DNA from 2 places in the Chitinophaga caeni genome. Region 2 is predicted to be linked to the other one. Evidence: riboswitches for the same ligand, from Rfam matches in the RefSeq annotation. Region 2 holds a riboswitch; the other holds the start of a gene.
What was found. A riboswitch is a leader RNA that binds a small molecule or an ion and turns the genes downstream of it on or off. The one in region 2 is predicted to bind thiamine pyrophosphate.

Region 1: it holds a riboswitch for thiamine pyrophosphate, as region 2 does, so the genes downstream of both, thiS (sulfur carrier protein ThiS) here and COR50_RS21460 (TonB-dependent receptor) in region 2, are expected to answer to the same signal.

What each region holds. Positions count from the first base shown of each region.
Region 1 is NZ_CP023777.1:1,131,399-1,139,824, forward strand. Features, by position in the region: gene COR50_RS04725 (pyridoxal phosphate-dependent aminotransferase) at 178-1,437, opposite strand; gene dnaN (DNA polymerase III subunit beta) at 1,764-2,882, shown strand; gene COR50_RS22235 (hypothetical protein) at 3,555-3,809, shown strand; gene COR50_RS04740 (lipocalin family protein) at 3,876-4,358, opposite strand; TPP riboswitch at 4,493-4,594, shown strand; gene thiS (sulfur carrier protein ThiS) at 4,648-4,851, shown strand; gene thiC (phosphomethylpyrimidine synthase ThiC) at 4,973-6,838, shown strand; gene COR50_RS04755 (thiamine phosphate synthase) at 6,840-7,439, shown strand; gene COR50_RS04760 (hydroxymethylpyrimidine/phosphomethylpyrimidine kinase) at 7,415-8,167, shown strand; gene COR50_RS04765 (thiamine phosphate synthase) at 8,160-8,426, shown strand, end outside.
Region 2 is NZ_CP023777.1:5,104,259-5,112,684, reverse strand. Features, by position in the region: gene argH (argininosuccinate lyase) at 1-1,022, shown strand, start outside; gene COR50_RS21460 (TonB-dependent receptor) at 1,184-3,562, opposite strand; TPP riboswitch at 3,668-3,763, opposite strand; gene COR50_RS21455 (single-stranded DNA-binding protein) at 3,997-4,302, shown strand; tRNA gene COR50_RS21450 (tRNA-Met) at 4,402-4,473, shown strand; gene era (GTPase Era) at 4,598-5,467, shown strand; gene der (ribosome biogenesis GTPase Der) at 5,531-6,847, shown strand; gene COR50_RS21435 (hypothetical protein) at 6,936-7,142, shown strand; gene COR50_RS21430 (hypothetical protein) at 8,065-8,331, shown strand.

The sequences.
Region 1 (8,426 bases), 1.3 Mb from region 2:
TGCTTTTTTGCGGATGATTTTTTGCGGATGATATTGGCGAGATAGTTAGTGGGGTGATGGTTAGTGGGGGAGACGGGAGTAGATAATTGAGGGGTGCGGTGGATACGAGGTATTATTAAGCATTAAGCCGGCTGGGAGCCGGCTTAATTTTATGTTTGCAATGTGTTGTTTTTATTTTTAGTTTAATTTTTCCAGGGCGGCTTGCAGGGCGGATAACATGGCGGGTATTTCTTCTTTTACGCATGTTCCCACGCTCAGGCGATACCAGGGAGAGGTTTTCGCTGCACCAAAGGCATTAAATGGTACAATGCCCAGTTTCGCTTCGTTCAAGATGTAGGATGTTACCGCGGCTTGATCTTTTAATTCGGTTCCATCGGCTGTTTTCTTGCCCACAAGATCCAGTTTTATAGTTAGGTAGATGGCTGCTTGTGGGGCGATGGCATCTACTTGGTGGCCGGCGGCTTTTAATTTATTGAACCCTTCATAGATTTTTACAAGGCGCTCCTCGATCTCACTTTTGAAGTGGGAGAGGTATTTATCCACGTTTTCCCTTTGAACCAGGTAGCGGGCGGCAGCTTTTTGCTCTGCCATCGGGCTCCAGGCTCCCACATGCGAAAGGATCGCTTTCATTTTTCCAATCACGTTGGCTGGTCCTAAGGCCCATCCAACCCTTACACCTGTCGAGGCAAAGGCCTTACTCATACCGTCGATGAAAATGGTGTATTTCTTCATTTCGGGACGCAATGAAACCGGGTTGTAATGCACTGTATCTCCAAATGTCAATACCCAGTACATTTGGTCAAACATTACGAATAAAGGCTTTTCATCGTCACCGCGGGATTTATTTTCCTCCAGCACCAGGTCACAGATCTCTTCCAATTGTTGTTTGCCGAAAGTAGTTCCCGTAGGATTTTGGGGAGAACATAAAGCCAATAAGGTAGCCCCCTTCAACAAGGGTTTAAGTTCTGCCGCCGTCGGCATAAAATTATTTCCAGGGGTAGTTTCCAAAACTACGTGTTCTGCTTCCAGGAAATGTGTATAGTGGTTATTATTCCAAGAAGGGGTAGCGTATATCACTTTCTCGCCGCGGTCTACCAGTGTCCGGTAAGTTGCATAAATGATCGGGCGACCGCCACAAGAAATAACAATTTCACTGGTAGGATCGTAGTTTAACCCTTCCCTTTCATGAATGAAGCCTCCTACGGCTTTCCGCAATTCAAGGATGCCGTCAGCAGGAGGATAATTCGTATAATGCTCTTGGTAAGCCTTCGTGATTTCTTGCTCAAACTCAACGGGGATGGGGAACACCTTGGGATCAAAATCACCGATCGTAAAGTTGTATATTTTTTCACCCTTGGCCATCTTCTCCTTAATCTCACCGGCCAATTTAATAATTTCAGATCCAATAAGCGTTTCGGCTAAATGAGATAGTTTCATAACCAAGATTTTTTTAATGTGATTATTAGTTTTTTGCGCCCGCAAAACTAACCCTATTCCATATATTCTCAAAAAACGAAGCGATTCATTCAAATATTTTAAAACAATTCTAACATTAATTAAAAATCGTCAATAAACGATTCTAAAACTGTCAAAATATTCAAGTGCGGTTAGCAATTTTAATATAGCCCTGGCATGGGGCCGGACTATATTGTTAACACACGATCGTTGAAAGAGTGTTAATAAATAAGTGGGTACGGGTTACGGTGAATTACAATTCTTTCTATCTTTGTTTGCATTAAACATAACTTATAGCAAGTAACCTTATGAAGTTTATCGTTTCGTCTTCTACTTTGTTGAAACAATTACAACAGATCAGTGGTGTTATTAACTCGAATACCGTTTTACCGATTTTGGAAGATTTCCTCTTCTCGATCGAAAAAAACGAGCTCACGGTAGTGGCTACCGACCTGGAAACAGTGATGAAGGTCAAATTAGAGGTGGAAGCGAAAGAAAACGGGCGTATTTGTATCCCGGCAAAAATCCTGATGGATTCCCTGAAGAACTTGCCGGATCAACCACTTACTTTCAACATCGACCTAAATTCTTACGCGGTGGAAATCACTTCCGACAACGGTAAGTACAAGGTGATGGGCGAAAACCCTGAGAACTTCCCGAAAGAACCGGCTGCCGAAGATGCAACTTCTTTCACGATGACTGCCACCGGCCTGATTACCGCGATCAACAAATGCATTTTCGCAGTGAGTAACGATGATCTTCGCCCTGCTATGACCGGCGTTTACTTCGAGCTGGCGCCAACGAGCTTAACTTTCGTTGCTACCGATGCCCACCGCTTGGTCAAATACGTGAAAACTGATGTTCAATGCCCGCAGAGCGATAGCTTCATCGTTCCCAAAAAGCCGTTGAACTTACTTAAAGCTGCCATTCCTGATAACGATACCGAGATCAGGATCGCTTACAGCAAAAATCACTTCTTCGTAACGCACGATAATGCGCAGATGATTTGCCGCCTAATCGATGCACGGTTCCCGGATTATAAAGTAGTAATACCCAAGGAAAATCCTTACCGCTTGGTAGTTAATAAAACCGACTTCCAGAACGCATTAAAAAGGGTAGGGGTATTCGCTAATAAAAGTACCAACCAGGTAGCATTGTCAATTACGGGTAGCGAATTACAATTATCGGCCCAGGATGTTGACTTCTCATTCGAAGGAAACGAACGCATGAGTTGCCAATATAGCGGCGAGGATATGCAGATCGCCTTCAATGCTAAATTCTTGATCGAGATGTTACACGCCGCTGAAGGAGACGAGATATCGATGGAATTATCCACTCCTACGAAAGCAGGTATTATCAAACCATCAGAGCAAGAAGCGAATGAAGACCTTTTAATATTGGTAATGCCTTTAATGCTGAACAACTAATTAAGATAATAAGAGTATAATTATTTTAAGCAACCTCCCAGGGGGTTGCTTTTTTGTTTTGAATAACCCCAAACACCGGTAGTATGTAACTCCTTGGTTTTTAAAATACAATTAAACACACGCTGACAAGTAATGATAATGTCTAATAAGTAAGATTCTCTGTATTAACTAATATTGACATATTAGTAATTTTATCAATTTAAATTACTTTGAATAATTCATTACTTTAAAGTTACATATAAAGTAATTTAATTGTGAATCGCTTGTTAAGCGGCAATGAAAAAACATGTTAATTTACTTCCGACTTATACAAAAAGATTCTAATTTTATATTGTAAAAGATGCTATAAAGCGCATCTAGAAATTTACCCCATTTATCCCTTTTGGCCATCTCCTCTGCAAAAACGCATTTTATAGTGTGCAAGGAGTATTTAATTATCCAGGCCGTTTTTCAAAATGCATGCAGCAGGATTAAAGGATTGTCACTAACCGAGTTCTTTAAAGATCTACGTTAGTCGAAATATCAGCAGGGATTCCTATGTCTTACCTATTTAAAATTGAAGATTCCTAATGGATTGAGTATTAGTCTGGCAGTTTCCGCTAACTGGAATCTTTGAAGTATTGATTGGATTATATAACAATAAAAATAGTTTAAATAGATAAACATTTACGTATGCTACACTCAATAACATCATCCCGCATAGCCGGTGCTATCGCGTTTATTTTAGGGTTTACTATCTTGGTATTCTCATTCTTCCTGTATAATTCAAGCGCCCTGATAATTATGGGTGGTTCTGCTTTGCTTATTGGCATTGCTTCTACGATATTATCTCGTAGAACAACATTTGATTTACAATTATCTGTTGCAGGAATCATTTTCGCTTGCATCACTATTATCCTGGGCATTGGAATTTTAGGTGGTCAATAAGTGTATTGTAAGCTTTAAAATATATTAAATACCCGCTTTGCTTGTTCTTTTGAATAAGTGAGCGGGCTATTTCTTTTTACCCTTGGCGCCTTCACGGTGATAAATCTCGAAATAACCGGCGGCGGCATTGTGGGGAAATAAAACCATCACGGAGTCGTTAACATTCCTAACCAATAATGTGTCGATTAACCGTGTCGTATCTTCTCCTGATACCATATCACTCCAAAGCATCAAGGTGTCGGATACAATTTCCCATTTCTCGTAAATCAAGGCCGGCATATTCAGTCCTTTTATTTTTCCCCCTTTCATTAAATGAAATCCCTGTTGCTCTTCTTCCTTGCCTGGAACCGGTTGCCACCATCTGCCTGGCACTAATGTTAGGTCGATACTATCCCTTTGCAGTGTATCCGTCACAGCAACAGGGGGCGTATAAATTGTATCTACGTATTCTATCAAACTATCAGGGTAAGAGCTAATGGCTTCACGTTTCGTTTGCTGGCATGCCGACAAAACCAGGGAAATGAATATAATATATGCGGAGTGCTTCATGGTGATTGTTTTTGGATGAATAAATGCCCTGCATCCCTTGGCCTGCATTTAGAGCGTACAAGATAATACAAATATGATGCTATAAAATTTACATCGAATAAATTTCGTTATTCCAACGAATCTTTCTTAGTTTTACAGCACTTTAGGGGTGTTCCGGTATACATACCGGAACTGAGATGATACCCTCAGTACCTGATGCAGTTCATACTGTCGTAGGAAAAAGTTATACTGAACTCTCTCATCTATCACGCATCCTTAAAGTTTATTGTTCAATTAAATCTCCAATCTCATGGAAATTCATGTAAACAATAAACTTTATGCAGTGGAGCAGGGCGCAACGCTTGCTACACTCTTACAGTTTATTCAAATTCCTTCTACAAAGGGTATCGCTATCGCGGTCAATGATCAAGTTATTCCTAAACGAAGTTGGGATAATGTTTCCCTAAGCCCATCAGACCAGGTTACCATTATTCGGGCAACCCAGGGAGGCTAATACCATGATATAAATAAATAATTGTACTCGCTAGAATAGCGTGCAGCTGCTTATTGTTATAAATATAACAATAACGGCTACACGAAAATATTTTCATCTAAAAAATCATGTTCACATCATTATGAAAAATACGCAACCGATACCCGGGAGCCGGGAAGAAATTATAAGTAGAACTCCATTCCCTGCTAGCCAGAAAATTTATATACCCGGAAAAATCCACCCCGTACAAGTGGCCATGAGGGAAATCTCCTTATCAGGCACTCAAATTGATGATAAAACCATCGAGAACCCGGGGGTCACGGTATATGATACCAGCGGTCCGTATACTGATACTAATATCAAGATAGATATACGTGAAGGACTGCCTAGGCTCAGGTCGCCCTGGGTCGAGAAACGTGGAGACATAGAAACACTGGAATCTTTCAGCTCCGATTTCGTAAATCAAAACCAAGCCAAAACCCCGGCGGCTTTACGTTTTCCCAAAAAGCCGAAACCTTACAAGGCACTACCCGGTAAAAATATCACGCAACTGCATTACGCGCGGCAAGGTATCATTACCCCCGAGATGGAATACGTCGCCATCAGGGAAAACCAAAGAAGGGAAGCTATTCAAAACGGGGATAGCAACCTGCGGCAACATCCCGGGCAGGCCTTCGGCGCTGGTATACCGCCCGAAGGAATTACTCCCGAATTCGTACGAAGTGAAATTGCCGCCGGAAGAGCCATCATTCCTAACAATGTAAACCATCCCGAATCAGAACCGATGATTATCGGTCGCAATTTCCTCGTTAAAATCAATGCTAACATCGGCAACAGCGCCGTTACCAGCAGTATGGAAGAAGAGGTTGAAAAAGCAGTTTGGGCTTGCCGCTGGGGTGCTGATACCATCATGGATTTAAGTACCGGTAAAAACATCCATGAAACAAGGGAATGGGTCATCCGCAATGCCCCGGTTCCCGTCGGCACCGTACCTATTTACCAGGCGCTCGAAAAGGTAAATGGCAAAGCGGAGAACCTCACCTGGGAAATCTTCCGCGATACCTTGATAGAACAAGCAGAACAAGGCGTGGATTATTTCACCATCCATGCAGGGGTACTGCTGAGGTATGTACCGTTAACTGCCAAGCGCGTAACAGGCATCGTTTCGCGCGGCGGATCTATCATGGCTAAGTGGTGCCTGGCGCATCACCGCGAGAACTTCCTATATACCCATTTCGAAGAGATCTGCGAAATCATGAAAGCCTATGATGTCGCCTTTTCATTGGGCGATGGCCTTCGTCCCGGCTCCATTGCAGATGCAAACGATGCTGCCCAATTTGCAGAGCTCGAAACCTTGGGAGAATTGACCCAAGTTGCCTGGAAACACGATGTACAGGTAATGATCGAAGGCCCCGGCCATGTGCCGATGCACCTCATCAAGGAAAACATGGATAAGCAATTGAAACATTGCCACGAAGCGCCTTTTTATACCCTCGGCCCCTTAACGACCGACATTGCTCCGGGCTACGATCATATCACTTCCGCGATTGGCGCGGCCATGATCGGTTGGTTCGGTACCGCGATGCTTTGTTACGTTACACCGAAGGAACATCTTGGCTTACCGAATAAGCAAGATGTAAAAACCGGGGTCATCACTTATAAATTAGCTGCTCATGCCGCCGATCTTGCAAAAGGCCATCCCGGCGCACAATACCGCGATAACGCTCTCAGCAAGGCAAGGTTCGAATTTAGATGGAACGACCAGTTCAACCTGTCCTTAGATCCGGATACGGCGCGCGAATATCACGACGAAACGCTTCCGGCGGAAGGTGCGCGTATCGCGCATTTTTGCTCCATGTGCGGCCCGCACTTTTGCTCGATGAAAATCACGCAAGAAGTTAGGGAATATGCGCAATCACAAGGATTAAATGAAACGCAAGCCTTGGAACAAGGGATGCAGGAAAAAGCCAAGCATTTCGTAGAGCAGGGCGGAGAAATATTTCAATAAGATGATCTGGATTTTCTCTGCACCGGAATTCATGGATACTGAACATCTACAAATCCAGGCTTTATTGAACGCCGGCTTGCAAAAGTTCGTCGTCCGTAAACCCGGGAAATCTAGGGATGAATACCTGGCATTCTTATCACTATTCTCCCCGGGAGATCGAAAAAAAATGATCTTGGCTGATTTTCCGGAAATAGCAACCGGGATGGGATTAGGCGGTATCCATTTCAGTACCCAGTTGAGGACTCATTATACTTTGCAGCAAATCCTGTCTTGGCGACAAGGGGGAATGACCTGCACGACTTCAACACATGGAATGAAAGAGTTTGAAAGCCTAGAAGAAGATTTTGATTACCTGTTTGCCGGCCCCCTGTTTGAAAGTATTTCCAAACCGGGATATCAACCCAAAACACGGCATCAATTTGAATATTCATCCAACAAATTGATAGCATTGGGCGGGATACAAGCATCCGTTGTAGAAGTGGCCAGGGAGCTGGGAATTAAAAATATAGCCTTGTTGGGAGCCGTATGGTCAAACCCGGGAAAGGCAGTTGAAAATTACCTGGAAATAGCAAAATTATGGCGGCAAGGAAATATGTTATGAGTATTGCAGGCTTTGATCCCAGCGGCGGTGCCGGGGTATTAGCCGATATCAAAACATTTGAACAATTAAATGTTTACGGTTTCGGCGTTTGTTCGGCTTTGACGGTTCAAACCGATTCGGAGTTTTTATCGGTTGAATGGATGAGCGTTTCCCAGGTCATCGACCAAGCAATCCCATTAATAAGGAAGTTCCCCCTTCAGTTTCTCAAGCTGGGTTTAATGAAAGATGTTGACAGTTGTTTGGAAATCGTCCGAAGGTTGAAGCGGGAGCAACCGCATTTGCATATTACTTGGGATCCGGTACTTAAATCTTCCAGCGGGTTTACTTTTTATGATCCGCTGCTTTCAGGGCCACTGGAATCTTTATTACGCGAGTGTTTTTTAATTACACCCAATTACCTGGAAGCTGGATTATTAACGAGTAACGGTAACATTGAATTGGCCATGGGAGAACTGCAATCCTTGGCGAACGTATTATTAAAAGGCGGGCACCACCCAACGATGCCCGGGCATGACTTCCTTTATTTAAAAAACGGGCCTATAAAGCAATTCATGCCAAGAGAAAGCAATGCCTCGGGAAAACACGGTTCCGGTTGCGTATTAAGCGCCGCTATCGTTGCTTACCTCTCCCAAGGATTCGATTTAACAGAAGCTTGTTATAAGGCAAAAAAATACGCTTATCAATTTTTGATAAGTAATGATTCATTATTAGGATATCATCATGGATAAGATTATTTATATATCGCAAGGTTATCTTCCGGTTGACCATATTGAGCATATCAAGAAAGCATGTAATGCCGGATGCAAAAACATTCAACTGCGGCTGAAACATACGGAGTTACCGGAATGGTTAGCTACCGCGTACAAGGCAAAGGAGTTATGCGATACATTCGGTGCAAAATTATTTATTAATGATGCTCCGCAAATAGCGGCTACAGTTAATGCCTACGGGATACATGTTGGTAAAGAAGATATGCCTTTAGCGAAA
Region 2 (8,426 bases):
GCGGCCGCTCTAGGAATGACCAGGTTTTAGTTGATTTGAAATTGTTCTTACGTGCTGAGTTGGAGAGCATCGTAAAGGATGTAAAATCCTTATTCGATTTATTACAACAGCAAAGTGAAGCGTTTAAGGGGTATTTGCTGCCCGGGTATACGCACCTGCAAATCGCGATGCCTTCCTCTTTTGGTTTATGGTTCGGCGCTTATGCGGAAAGTTTGGTAGATGACCTAGAAGTGTTGAAAAGCGCATATAAAGTTGTCAATAAGAATCCCCTGGGCTCCGCGGCAGGCTACGGTTCTTCTTTTCCGTTGAACCGTACGATGACGACCCAATTATTAGGATTTGATGATTTGAATTATAACGTGGTATATGCCCAAATGGGGCGTGGTAAAACCGAGAAAATCGTTGCTTACGCTTTGGCGAACCTCGGTGCCACCTTGGCTAAAATGTCGATGGATGCTTGTTTGTTTATGAATCAGAACTTCGGCTTCATCAGTTTCCCGGATGAACTAACAACCGGCTCCAGCATTATGCCGCATAAGAAAAACCCGGATGTTTGGGAATTGATCCGTTCCCATGGCAATAAATTGCAGGCTTTGCCGAATGAAATCGCGATGATGATTACTAACTTGCCATCAGGCTACCATCGGGATCTGCAATTGTTGAAAGAGAATCTGTTCCCGGCTTTTCAAACCTTGCGCGACTGTATGTCGATGGTGAAATTAATGGTTGAAAACATCCGTGTGAAAGATAATATTTTGGATGATGAAAAATATAAGTATCTATTCAGCGTGGAAGTGGTGAATAACCTGGTGCTAAGCGGCGTACCTTTCAGGGAAGCGTATAAGCAAGTGGGGATGGATATCGAGTCCGGAAAATACGTGGCCAGCACAGAGGTGAACCATACGCACGAAGGAAGCATTAATAACCTTCAAACGGCTGCTATCCAACAAATGATGGAGTCGGTCTTGGAAGGGTTTCATTTCGAGCGGGTACACGAAGCGGTGGATGGGTTGTTGAAATAGAGATATGCGTTGATCCAAGGTATGTATGTTGAGCCAAGGTATGCCTTGGCTTTCCTTATTCTCTCATTCTCTCATCCTCTCTCCAGGATGATGAAATGAGAGAAGCACCGTAGCAACGATGGCTAGGTGCTCTCTGTATGTGTCTCGGATATGGGTACAACTTAAAAAGAGATATGCACCCCGGCCAGCACGTTAAATGTTGCCATGGGGTAATATCCGTTCTCTGCGGCTACTTGGTTACTAGCGAAATAGGTGTAAGTGTACCCATTTGCTACATATTTCCTGTTGAATATGTTGTTCAACATCAATTGTAAGCCTAATTCTTTAAATAATTTTTGAGGCACAAGGTAATTGATCCTTGCATCGCTAACAAAGTAAGATGGTAAAGTAGCATCTTCAGTAGATGTGTTGTCAAGATATTGCTTACTTACGTATTTTCCTAACCATTCTATCACTAAATTTTTCACAGGTTTTACACTTAAGGTATAACCCGCTACTACGGCTGGCGAGAAAGAAATATCCGTATTTTTTAAATTTACTTCTTTAGGTACCCCACTATAATAATCATCGTCAATAAATGCTGTAAAAGATTTGATTTTGTTTTTACTGAATGCACCGTTAGCAGAAAGGGTCATGAAGTCCGTAATATTTGTTGCAGCCTGTAATTCAATACCGGCGCGGTAACTGTCGGGAATATTGGTGCGCGTGTACGCTCCAACATCATTAATGCTTCCTGTTAAAACCAATTGGTTGTGGTAATTCATGTAATACAAATTTCCCTGCAATACTACATCTTGATGGCGGTAAACATATCCTACTTCTATATTTTCTAAACGTTCACTCTTGGGTGTTTGTTCAATTCCTGCCTCAAAATCATCCCTGTTTGGTTCCTTGTTACCCACTGCGAACGAAGCATAAAGTTGTTGTTGCTTATTAATGGTGTACCGGGCGCCTACTTTCGGATTCACAAAATTATATAGATTATGTTGAATTAAGCCGGGATTCTTTCTAAAACCATCAATATTATATTTGACATGCCTATATTGGATATCGGCAAATACCTGCAATTGATCTAATAATGTGTATTCTCCTTTTAAATAAGTGTTTACATCCGATTTAAAAGCTTTTAGATGATACCATTCATAATTGATATCTACCGGGTATTCTGCCCAAGGAATCCTACCGTAATGTTTCCCGTCATAGCGGTTGTAACCGCCGCCCCAAGTCCAATTTAACTTGCTGTGATGCCCATTTAATGAGAAAACCGTTCCGTAGAAGTAATTATCCAGCCATAATTGCCGAACCAGGTCGGTGTTGCGAATTGTATCGGAGCCAATAATCGGCGGCGTCAGTCCGTAATCTCCGTATGCTTCCCCGGCTTTATAATTTTCATAGTAGCCTTTGCCGCGTGCCAGGTGCAATGCAATGTTGAAATCTAATGCAGGACTGATGACCTGGTTGTAAAACAATTGGTAATGATCTTGTTGGTAGTTATCGGTTTCATTATCATATGGTTTACCCGGTTTTTCTGTTCCGGAAGAGTTATAAGTCCTGTCGTTTTCCAATTGTTCCTTGCTGATGCCGTTCCAGGCCTGGTACGTTTTTTCTTTACCTGAGAAGATATTTAAGCGGATCGCCGTATTCTTGGATATATAAGCAGCCGAAGTGTAATAAGATTTTAAATCGGATGAAGCCCTGTCTACATAACCGTTGGATGATAGTTTGGAAAGCCGGGCATCGAAAGTAAAATGCTTATTGATCAAGCCGGTTCCTGCCTTGATGGTATGTTTCCATGTATCGTAAGAACCGTAACTGTTATCGAAGCTAGCGTAAGCTTTTTCATTATAAGTATTGGTGCTGAGGTTCAAGGTAGCGCCGAATGCTCCCGCGCCGTTGGTCGAAGTGCCGACCCCGCGTTGCAATTGTATACTGTTCAAGCTCGATGCAAAATCCGGCATATTTACAAAAAATGTACCCTGGGATTCAGCATCATTGATCGGTATGCCATTCACCGTAACGTTGATCCGGGTAATATCGGATCCCCTAACCCTGAGGCCGGTATAACCCACGCCATTCCCTGCATCGGAGTTGGTAACAACACCGGGTAACTGGTTTAATAATAACGGTAAATCTTGACCGAGGTTCTGCTTTTGAATATCTTCCGCAGATAACTCCGATTTGGTGAAGGGGGCATTCTTCGAGGCCCTGGTACTGGATATTTCTACCGGTTTTACAAATAAGCCCGTTTCTTCCAGCGCTATATCTAATGTAATATTTCCCTTTACGGTTAAGTTCTTGCTAAATACTTTGTACCCTAAGTAGGTCGCCTTTAACGTAATATTTTGACCGTGGTTGATCTTGATACTGTATTTCCCATCCGTACCGGACTGTGTACCTTGATTGAGGGCAGGTTGAATAACGATATTCACCCCTTCTATCGGCTTACCGCTTGATTGATCGGTTACGGTTCCGCTGATAATTCCCTGTGCATGTAATAATGCGCATTGACAGAGCAATGCGAATACTAAAAAGATTCTCATGATTCGATCCTGTTTACTCGATTTTACAAATAATAAATACATGCTACCTTGAGAGGTAAGCATTTAATGCGGCTTTCAGCCGCTTTCAGATCATAAAACAGGTAAGGTGAAAGTACTTACCTTTCCTAACCAGCATTACCTGGTCCAGGTTCAACGGGTATGATCTCAGCCTGTAATTGTAAGGCACCCCGAGGTGAAACCTTGCAGATATAAAGTGAATCTTCAAATAATCCGCTGTTTCCGTTACAAAGGTAGATGACTTCGAGCAGAATTTATTCAAATTTTTTTTGGGTAATACCTTCCTGGTTTGTAATTTCAGTTGTCTTAAAAACCAGGATGTTATGGCTGGATAAAGAAGTATGTTTGTTAACTTATCAAAATAAATTTCAGCCAGGCATTCGTATTTAATTTGTTAATCCAAAAAATCAACCTACATGTTGAAATTACAAATCATCGGTAATATCGGTTCAGATGCCCGTTGCGGCAATGTGAAAGACCGGAGTGTATTGAACTTTTCCGTAGCCCATAACGAGAAAACAAAAGATGCTAACGGCGAAACGCAGGAACAAACCGTTTGGGTCGATTGTGCCCTTTGGGACCGGGAAGCCCTGGAGCCTTACCTGAAGAAAGGGAAAAAGGTTTTTGTAGAGGGCTTACCCTCCGCTGCCAGTTATAACAATAGCAACGGCGAGATGGTGACGGCGCTGAAACTCTCTGTTCATAAATTGGAGCTGATGTAAGCCGGATGAGCGGTGGAGGGCTATTTCCACCGCTAATTCCTTCATTTTTAAAATTTTATTTGGTAGTTAAAATGAATTCCCCTAATTTTGCACCCACATTGCGAGGTAGAGCAGAGGTAGCTCGTCGGGCTCATAACCCGAAGGTCAGTGGTTCGAATCCGCTCCTCGCTACAAAGTTTATAAAGCCGAAGTAGTTTCGGCTTTTTTTATTGGAGCTAATGGATGCAGGTATTCTCCCTAAATTTGTATCATCAAAAAATAGTGTACGTTCATCTTTTGGCCAAACAATCGAGATATGTTTAAAGCAGGATTCGTCAATATTTTTGGTAAACCGAATGCGGGGAAAAGTACTTTGTTGAACACCATTATCGGTGAGAAATTAGCTATCATTTCCCCCAAGGTTCAAACAACCAGGCACCGCATTACCGGTGTCGTTACCCAGCCGGATTATCAAATTGTATTCTCCGATACACCGGGCATCATCGACCCGAAATACAAGATGCATGAAAAAATGATGGGCGCCGTGAAATCTGCATTGGAAGATGCCGATCTAGCATTGCTGATCATGGATGCCAAGGATAACGTGGATGAGAACTTGGCTTTATTTGAATCGCTCCGCCTGAAAGCTCCTTTTCTTTTAGTGATCAACAAGGTTGATCTTTTGATGAAAGATGACCTGGATGCGCTGGTTCAAAAATGTAAAGATTGGGGAAAAGCAAAAGAAGTAGTACCGGTTGCTGCCATTCAGAAAAAGGGCGTGAAAGACCTGTTGAAAACGATCGTTGAGTACTTGCCGGAAGGGATGCCTTTTTACCCGGAAGATACGCTGACGGATCGGAGCACGCGGTTCTTCGTAGCCGAAATGATCCGGGAAAAGATCTTCCACCTTTACGATGAAGAGATCCCTTATCATACGGCGGTCATCGTTACACAGTTCCAAGAAAAAAATACTTTGACGAAAATATCTGCCGAGATCATCGTGACCCGCGAAACGCAGAAAGCGATCATCCTGGGAGAAAAAGGTTCAGCGATCCGTAAATTGGGAACGGAAGCCCGCCAGGAAATCGAAGCTTTCATCGAAAGGAAGGTATTCCTGGAACTTTTCGTAAAAGTGCGTAATAAATGGCGTGATAACGACAACTATTTACGCGAATATGGATTATAATTAAACCAACCCGCAAGGCTTGGTCAGATGTTTAGAACAACAAAAATTTAAATACCCGGTAATATGGCTGGTTTTACAGTAGCGATCGTTGGTCGCCCGAATGTTGGTAAATCTACTTTGTTTAACCGTTTGCTAGAGCAAAGGAAGGCAATCGTGGATGATGTGAGCGGGGTGACGCGCGATCGCCAATACGGTGTGGCTGATTGGAATGGAAAAACGTTTAACGTGATCGATACAGGAGGCTTCGTATCAAATAGTGATGACGTATTCGAAAGGGAGATCCGCAAGCAGGTGAAAATTGCCATGGAAGAAGCCAATGCATTAATATTCATGTGCGATGTAGCAACAGGTATTACCGATCTGGATGCAGATGTGGCGGACTTGTTGAGGCGTTCATCCAAACCGGTATTCCTAGTTGTCAATAAAGTTGATAATAGTGACCGCCGTTTAGAAGCAACCGAGTTTTATGCCCTGGGATTCGAAAATGTACATTTCCTATCCTCGATGACCGGGAGCGGTACGGGTGAATTGCTTGATGATATTACCGCCCTGATCACGGACGAGTTCCTGGTGGAAGAGAAAAACGAAGCGCTGCCGAAGATCGCGATTATCGGTCAGCCGAACGTTGGTAAATCCTCACTGCTGAACGCGTTGGTAGGGCAGGAGCGCAATATCGTTTCCGAAATTGCCGGTACGACACGCGATACCATCCACACGCATTACAATTTATTCCAAAAAGATTTCGTGTTGATAGATACCGCGGGCCTTCGCCGGAAGAATAAAGTGAGCGAAGACCTGGAGTTTTATTCAGTGATCCGCGCCATCAAGGCGATGGATGAAGCAGATGTTTGTATGTTGTTGCTGGACGCGGAGAAAGGTATCACGGCGCAAGATTTGAACATCTTCAGCTTGGCTGCCCGTAAAGGGAAAGGCTTGGTCATCTTGGTGAATAAATGGGATCTTGTTAAAGAAAAACAAACCAATACGGCGCGTGATTACGAGAAGGAGTTGAAATCGAGATTGTCGCCGTTCAACGATGTACCGATTATCTTCACCTCCGTCGTGGAGAAGCAAAGGATTTTCAAAGCGATAGAAGTGGCCTTGGAGGTATGTGAAAACAGGACTAAGAAGATTCAAACTTCCCGCTTGAACGAAGTCATGCTGAAAGCGATCGAATCTTACCATCCGCCGGTAGTAAGGGGAACGCCGATCCGTATTAAATACGTGACGCAATTGCCGACATATACACCGGCATTTGCCTTTTTCTGTAATCTTCCCGATGATATTAAGCAACCTTATAAGAACTACTTGGAGAATAAGTTGCGTGAAAACTTTGACTTCACCGGTGTACCTATCAAGATATTTTTCAGGAAGAAATAATTAGAAGAAAACACTTATTATAAAAATATTTATTGTTTTATATAATTTTTGAGTAGCTTTGCGGCACTTATAAAACCAAACAAACAACATGAAAAAATTATTCGTTTTAGCGATCGCTGCAGGTCTTTTCGCAGCTTGTAATTCAGCCGGTACTACTTCTGAAAAAGATACTACTGCAGCTACTGAATCTGCTGCTCCTGCTGAAACTACAACTCCAGATTCTACCGCGGTAACAACAGATTCTACAGCTACTCCTGCTGCTGATACTACAGTTGCAGCTGAGCCTGCTAAATAATTTTTAATTCTATCGAGTTAAAAATAAACTTAATTGGGCCGTTAGCACTTTGCTAACGGCTTTTTTGTGCCCAAAAAAGCACGGATAAAGATCCGTGCTGTACATATTTCCTAGTGTAACCATTGTATGTATGTCTTTACCTGGGTAAATGAATTTATATAACATGTTGAGAATTAATAGAAAGGCGGCCTATCAACTTCACTTACCGCCTTTCAAAAGAAAATGGGGATCCATCTTCTATACTTAACCCCAACATTACTAATATCAGAAGAAAGGTGGGTTCCACTCCCTACTTACAACCTCTTACCACGACCCACCTCCTTGGGTTTGTCCAAAAACAGAACTTTTTCACATTTCCTTTCAGCACGCTGTTTGGAGCCGTATCTTTATAACACGGACGTGTTATCCTTTTAAGGATGGTGTTTAGATTATTTTTAATGTCCCTTCATATGATGTTGAATGCCTTTCTATTCCTGGTTTCCGATCTTTTATTGTAATACAAAGTTCCGACTATTTGAGCCGTAAAATATTGATATGCAACGAGCTTGGATATGAGAATTCTCATACCCCGGGTTGACGGCGCGCATGTTTTTTACTAAATATGGAGCGTATTTTCAAATACGTAACGGCTTTTAAGCCGGGAGAAACAAATAAATTATAAAAAAATTATATATTATTGAAAATATTTACTTAAATTTAATATGATTGAATTTTGAAATGCAGCTTGAAATTTTTACACGAAAGCGTTATTGTTTTATATTAATAAATTGACAAATTTTAGATGCTGAGTTAGAAATGAAGGATTACACTGTAAATTGACCCGGTTGAAACAACAAAGATCTAAATATTGATTTTGTCCATTGACAAGCAGATTACCTCAAAACCATATGATTCTTTAAACCTGGTAAACTACCTATGCCTCATGTTTCGTAGATTATTAGTTTCGTCTGCCCTGTTTGCCGTAACAGGGATCATGATGTTTTTCATCGTTTATTATATCTCCATGTCTTTCTTCCCGCCGGCAAGCGCCGCATCGATCGGGGAGGGTTTTCCTTTAGGACATTTGCTGGTATCTTTTGCACTTGCGTTCCTTGTCGCGATACTGGCTTCGCTCGGCGTTTACTCCAAGATGGACGATAGCCGCAGGCGCAGGTTGGTAAATACCCGTTACGCTTTCAGGTACCGTTAAGCGGTATTAATTTTTACGTTGCAGGTTGCTCCTTGATTTACAAGGAGTAGGGGATTTATACGCCCGTTTCTTGAAATAAATTTGCGAAATACTGG